2 regions of the Paenibacillus sp. FSL R7-269 genome follow, and region 1 is predicted to be linked to the other one. Evidence: predicted binding sites of a transcription regulator. Region 1 holds the regulator's gene; the other holds the start of a gene.
What was found. Region 1 encodes Rex, which represses fermentation and respiration genes when NADH is low (regulators of the CRP and FNR family bind a similar motif). Its sites were predicted from a motif close to TTGTGAAATATTTCACAA; they were not measured.
Positions count from the first base shown of each region.

Region 2: a site for Rex is predicted at 1,665-1,682, ahead of ric (iron-sulfur cluster repair di-iron protein). Genes of this name have one in related genera too.

Region 1 is NZ_ASPS01000053.1:38,136-41,555, forward strand. Features, by position in the region: gene C162_RS22645 (cell wall elongation regulator TseB-like domain-containing protein) at 1-54, opposite strand, end outside; gene C162_RS22650 (amidohydrolase) at 84-1,385, opposite strand; gene C162_RS22655 (redox-sensing transcriptional repressor Rex) at 1,375-2,025, opposite strand; gene dinG (ATP-dependent DNA helicase DinG) at 2,164-3,420, opposite strand, start outside.
Region 2 is NZ_ASPS01000053.1:300,447-303,866, forward strand. Features, by position in the region: gene C162_RS23900 (hypothetical protein) at 90-776, opposite strand; gene ric (iron-sulfur cluster repair di-iron protein) at 909-1,634, opposite strand; gene C162_RS23910 (helix-turn-helix transcriptional regulator) at 1,831-2,055, shown strand; gene C162_RS23915 (DUF6773 family protein) at 2,033-2,479, shown strand; gene C162_RS23920 (hypothetical protein) at 2,588-3,310, opposite strand.

The DNA.
Region 1 (3,420 bases):
GAGCAGCACCACGGTAAGCCCCAGCCAGATCCATTTTCTCCTCTTCTTCTTCACAACGCTGCTTCCTTTCCCGTTCTCCTGAATTACCGTTTAAGCAGGCTCTCGAACGTCTCCTGTGCTTTGCGGCGGATAGCTTCTTCATCCAGTGTCAGGCATTGTCCATGCTTCACAACCTGCTGGCCGTTCACCCATACATGCTCCACATCCTTGGCACTTGCCGAATAGACGGCATGGGAGAGCAGATCGGTATGCGGCAGCAAATGCGGCTGGTCAATATCAAGCGCGATGAAGTCGGCCTTCATTCCTGCTGCAAGCCGGCCTACCCCGCTTAGGAAAATAGACTGAGCCCCGTATTCCGTGGCCATCAGTAGCGCTTCAGGAGCCGGTACCGCTGTAGGATCACCGCTTACGCCCTTGTGGATCAGAGCCGCCAGCCTCATCTCTTCGAACATATCCAGATTGTTGTTGCTTGCCGCGCCGTCTGTACCCAGGGAGACCTTAACCCCGGCTCGCAGCAGCTCAGGAACACGTGCAACCCCGCTGGCCAGCTTCAGGTTACTGCCGGGGTTATGCGACACGCCAACGTTATAGCGGGCCAGAATCCCGATCTCTTCATCGTTCAGATGAACCCCGTGGGCAATGAGCGAAGGACGGGTGAACATCCCCAGCTTCTCCAGATGTGCGACCGGACGAAGGCCGTAGTCAGCCACGTTCTGCTCCACTTCATGGCGCGTCTCGGACATATGGGTATGCATCGGCAGGTCCAGATCATGGGCAGCCTGCACAAACTTCATGAAAAACTCTGGAGGACAGGTGTACGGAGCGTGCGGTGAGAGCATAGTTGTAATTCTGCCGTCAGCCTTGCCGTGCCAGTTACGGGCAAAAGCAACCGCCTCAGCGAGCTTTGCTTGCTGTACCTCTTCCGGGCACAGCCCAATTACGCCGCGCATCAGCACCGCACGAATACCGGACTGCTCCGTTACTTCCGCTACCCGGTCCATATGATCATACATATCGAGGAAGGTGGTTGTGCCGCCCTTCAGCATTTCCAGTACGGACAACGAGGTTCCCCAATATACATCATCACCAGTGAATTTCTCTTCCATCGGCCACATCTTCTCCTGCAGCCAAGTCTGAAGCACCATATCGTCGCCGTATCCGCGCAGCAGTGACATGGCCGTATGCCCATGGGTATTGACCAGACCCGGCATGAACAGCAGACGGCTGCCGTCTACGACCTGAGCGCCATCCTCCACTACCGGCTCAGCTTCACCTATGTAAGTAATCAGATCATTCTCCAGGGTCATATACCCGCTTAGAACCGGCTTGTCGCTGCCCGGAACCAGGAAGTGCCCGTTCTTGATTATCGTGATCTTACTGCTCATCTTCTGCCTCATCCTTTCCATCATGCAAATAATAGGCCAGGCTCTGCAGATCTGTGGTGAAATCTGCGGCATGAATCCGGATATTGGCAGGCGTCTTGAGAATAACCGGTGCGAAGTTCAGAATCGCCTCAATGCCGGAGTCCACAAGAATATCAGCTACATTCTGGGCTTCGCTGTCAGGTACGGTAATAATCCCGATGCGGATGCCCTGCGAGCGGATTGTGCTGCTTAACTCCTCCATCGGCTGCACAACCAGCGAGTTGATCTGCTGGCCCACCTTCGGCGGGTAGGCATCGAAGATCGCAGTAATCTTCATCGTATCCTTCAAGTAAGCGTTGTAGTTAGACAAGGCATGACCGAGATTACCGGCTCCAACCAGTGCAACATTAATTTGCTGGTCAAGCTTCAGGATATGGCGAATCTTCTCAATTAGATAGGATACATCGTAGCCGATACCCTTCCTGCCAAAATCACCGAAGTAAGCCAAATCCTTACGGATCTGGGCGGGATTCAGATCAAGCTTCTGGCCCAGCTCCTGAGAAGAGACTGTGGAGATTTCACGTTTTTGGAGATCGTTCAGGAAACGCAGGTACACTGGGAGCCTGCGCACGACGGCCTCCGATATTTTATCCGATTTCATGTATTCTCCTCCTTAATAGTTGTGTTATACCCGTTCAATTATAGCAACCGTGCCCCCCGCCTGCCGGATCGGCAAGACAGGGCGGGAACGGATCTTCAGGTTAATCATGACTTATTAATAATAGCAATAGCAGATGAATTAGGAAACCCCGCCGTCTTCCAGCCATTCGGCAATTCTCGGGACCATCTGCTCGGTGAGCATATGCTCCATCTTGGGACCGGGGAGTGAATACAGGAAGTACTTTCCGTAATGCGATTCAATTACTCTAGTATCGTACACAATTACGATGCCCCGGTCCTGCGCCGTGCGGACCAGCCGCCCGAAGCCCTGCTTGAAGCGGATGACTGCCTGCGGCACGGACAGCTTCATGAACGGGTTCTTCTTCTGTGCCTGAAGCAGCTCCGACTTCGCTTCTGCCAGCGGGTGATTCGGCGGCTGGAACGGCAGTCTGACAATCGCCAGGCAGGTCAATGCTTCTCCCGGAATATCTACCCCTTCCCAGAAACTGCTGGTACCGAGCAGGACCGAAGCCGGGCTGTCCTGGAAGCGGCGGATCAGCTTGCTCCGGCTGCCGCCCTCCACACCTTGTCCGAGCACCGCGATATCCTGGGAGGCAAGCGCCTCCTTCAGCGGGTCATAGACCTGGCGCAGCATCTTGTAGGAGGTGAACAGCACCAGCATTCGCCCTCGTGTAGTTACAGCAGTCTCGGCGAGGGAATGAACAAGCGTGTCCACAAAACGGGCATCCCCTATACTTCCCTTGACGCTCGGGAAGTCGCGGGGAATGACCAGCAGAGCCTGCTCCCGGTATTTAAACGGCGACGGAAGCAGCGCTGTCATCAGACGCCCCTGCTCCGCAGCTTCACCAAGGCCCAGGTTATCGATCATGAACTGGAAGGACTTATCCACGGATAAGGTGGCCGAGGTCAGGACAATACTCTTCTTCTTGTCGAAGAACAGCTCCCTGAGCTGGGTACTGACATCTACAGGAACGGCATACATTTGCAGCGACTTGCCTTTATAATTACCGCTTCCCTCCAGCCAATACACGATATTCTCATCGTTCAGGCCCATGAAGAAGCGGATCTGCTCTCTAATGGATGCCAGATCCTTAAATAACCCGCCGATATCGGTCACAAGACTGTCCGAGGAGGATTGGCTGTCCGTGTCACGCATCTCACTGAGCATCTTGTCACCCTTGCGGATGATATCGCTCAGACTGAGGTTCAGCGTATTCTCAAGGGCCGCCAACTCCTCCCAATCCTTCGGCTTCTTGCCCGGCTGCAGGCGGGCCACCAGCTGGCCTGCTTCACCGGCTCCGGCATCGCTGCGCTCGGGCAGCAGGCTGAAGAGCCGGTCGCTGAGCGCATCCCAAGATTCCTTCACCGTCAGCAG
Region 2 (3,420 bases), 260 kb from region 1:
ATTTATTATTCAAAAAAACGGATACCCATGCAGTTTCGCACAGATATCCGTTCATCGGGTACACAATCTCACTCATCTACTTCATTCACTTATTTCAATACCAGAGAGATCTCCAGCTTGTCCTGCGGACTGAGCTTCATGTCCACTCCATTGCCGAGCAGTCCTTTATCGTTGACCTTCAGTCTCCATTCCTCGCTGCTGAGCGGGGTATATTCCATCACAGTAAGCACCGTCCGGTTATCTTCGGCAAGCTGGACCATACCGCTGTTCTGGAGCAATCCCTTGACGGACATATCCTGCATAAAAGAAAGCACATTCGAATGTGTCAGCTCCGGCTGCTCGCTCCCCCCGTTCACAGTGATGATGACAGGCTGAAACATCTTTCCGGCTCCGGCAGGCCCTGCTGACATCGTAATGGCCGAACCCGGTTCCAGGGTCGTATTCAGCTCTTGAACCTTCTTGCCGTTCACCTGAATCTCCCAGCTCATATCCTGACCCAGGGAAACCTTATTCACCTCAAGAATATTAGTTCCATCCGCTGAAAATGTAACAACGCCACTCTTCCTAAACAGCTCTATTATTGAATTCCCAGGCACGTAAGCTTCGTTAAGCAATCTGGCTGAGCTTCCGGCCATTTCGCTGTCACCCACCTTGACTGAAAAGGTTAGTCCCTGGCCTCCGTTACTGCTGCCGCCATTCCCTGATCCCAAGCCACAACCGCTTGCCGCGGCCAGCAAGAGAAGGCACAGCATTAAGCGCATCCATTTCGTGGACATCCCACGGCACCGCCTTCATATGTATTTTCCCGGACTCTTTAAGGATAACGCATAGAGGAAGGGTTCTCAAATCATTTCTGCCGGTATAAAAAGTAAAAAGTCCCCGAAGGGACTTATCCATTGCAGCCGGTCCTATTGATAACGCAGGAACAGAATGTTGTTCTCCAGATGCACATGCTCGAAGGTCATGCCTTCCAGTTCTTCAAGACGGGCATAGGTCAGGCGATAAGTCGTGCAGGCATGCGCGGGCGGTGTATAGTCATTAGTAACTCTACGTAGCTCACGCAGAATCTCTCCCGCCCCGTCATGCTCAGCTTCCAGATTATGCAGCAATCCGCGCAGCTCAGTAAGTCCTTCTTCAGTCGGGTTCTGGGTGTAGGCTAGCATCTTAGGGAATTCGCTCTCTTCTTCCTTCGCCGTATGCTGCAACAGCTCTTCACGCAGCATATTGAACAGACGGTGCATTTCTCCCAGATGCGGTGAATCCTCACCATGAACGCGGAACACCTTGGTTACATTTTGACTGATAAGCGGAAGCTCTTCACGCAGATAACGGTGATGCTTGTTCACAATATAATCCACCAGCTCCTCTGACGAAGCCTCGTTCCAGGCGGTATCCTCTTCCAGCACCGGATGCTGTTCCTGCAGCTTGTTCAGCTCCTGTACCATTGCTGCCGGGTCAAGACCCTTCTCAGCAGCGGCTTCAGCCAGCGGCTTTGCGCCTCCGCAGCAGAAATCGATCCGCTGTGCTTTGAAATAATCTGCTGCTTTGGGGAACTGCAGAACAATATCTCTGACCATTGCTTCCGGGGTGAACCCGGGATGAATTGTTGTATCGTTTAATTGATTGGACGCCATGTTGGCCCCTCCTCAGGTTAAGATGTAGGTTTGTGCTTCTTTTCACTTCTACACCTTATCACTGGCATTAGGCGGAACTTGTGATTGTACGCACTGAATATATAAAATTTTATTGAACGAGAAATACAGTACTCCAAATGTAAAATATACTAGACTTTTTGTTTTATATATTTTACACTATGAGTGAGGTGAGGGAATGGGGAAAAATCTGAGGCTCAAAGCTTCCCGAGCGGCAAAAGACATGTCGCAAAAACAGCTCGCAGATGCCGTGGGGGTCACAAGGCAGACGATTATCGCGATTGAGAACGGTGATTACAACCCCACCCTGAGGTTGTGCATTGACATTTGTGTAACACTGGGGAAGACACTGGATCAACTATTTTGGGAGGGAACGAAGGATGAGCAGAACGAACCTGGATGAGAGACAACTGCAGAAGCGGCATAAGGCGGGGAATCAGGCATTTCTTTTGATGGCATTCTTATTGCTGGCAGATATGGGGCTGCAAAACTACGGAATGAAGTGGCTGGAGTATCCGCTGGGCAATTACACAATTTTCATGCTGGGTGTGGGTTTCTATCTGGTACGCTTGATCTGGAGCGGTGCGTATGTGGGACCGGGCAGCAGGCAGAGCGGAGTGGGCGGGAGAAGCATTGCGGGTGCAATTCTGGCCATTGTGGTGGCGGCCTGTATCCTTATCGTTACCTTCGTGAATCCAACCGCCGCCCAATCAGCAGCTGACAGCGGTGCGAACGGGACAGTCATTCTAATCATTTCTGTTACAGCTGGACTGGTCATCTTAAGCACTGTGTACTTGATCCGACGGAGGAATAACCGGGCGGAGTAGAGCGGTTAATATCAAGAAATCCAAACTGGGCAGCGGCCGGAAGTCCAAATGTTCGCCGCAGCGACGACCTGGCTTCAAGTTCAACTCTTTTTTCGAATTCCACTTTTTTTATTGAACCGTCGCCTGCATATAAGTCCGCTTGCCCTGCGCATCCTTCAGATAGGGGCCAAGTCCGGCGAACCTTGAATGATCCACATATACACCCGTCATCCATCTGCCTTCGGTCAGGCCGCCGTTCCACTGCAGCACCAGATCGGGGGCAGAGATCCATTCCTGATACACTCTGATGTTCTTGTCCTTATATTCTTTGGCTGGTTTGTTCAATTCGCTCAGTGGTACCGGGGTCAGATAGGTTGGCACGAAATATACAGAGATTAGCTCCATATCCTCCTCGCTCAGAAAAGCCTCCTCCCCCAAGTAAGGCTGGAGCAGCCGGGTATTCTCATACATGGACCAGATCACAGCTTGAAGTACCATGCTCTGGCTGATTCCATTATGAAAAGTAAAACGGCGCTGTACATTTGAGCCACTCCCTTCCTTAGCCGTTACCGGCTCCAGACAATGCCGTTCACAGCCGATGCATTTCCATCCGGACGGGCCTTGAATCCATTTCTGAAACACACTCCCGCTGTCATTATCCCCTTTATATAGAGAAGAAATGATCTCATACGGCACGCCGATCCACGCATCCCACAGAGAATCCGGGAGATGGTTATGAAGCATGAACAGCACCTTGTCATAGATCAGCTGTACTTTAATCGAAGCAGTCTCCAGTTCGGCGACATCCTTTTTTCCATAGGTTATTTCCCGGGAAAACAAGGTAATGGTCATGGTCTTCGCCTCCTAAAAGTTGTGTAAGCCCTCCGCTTCCTTCCATCAGCATCGTCCAAAACACATCCCGTAAGCATCCGCGCTGCCATATAACCCTGAGCTTTTCCTAC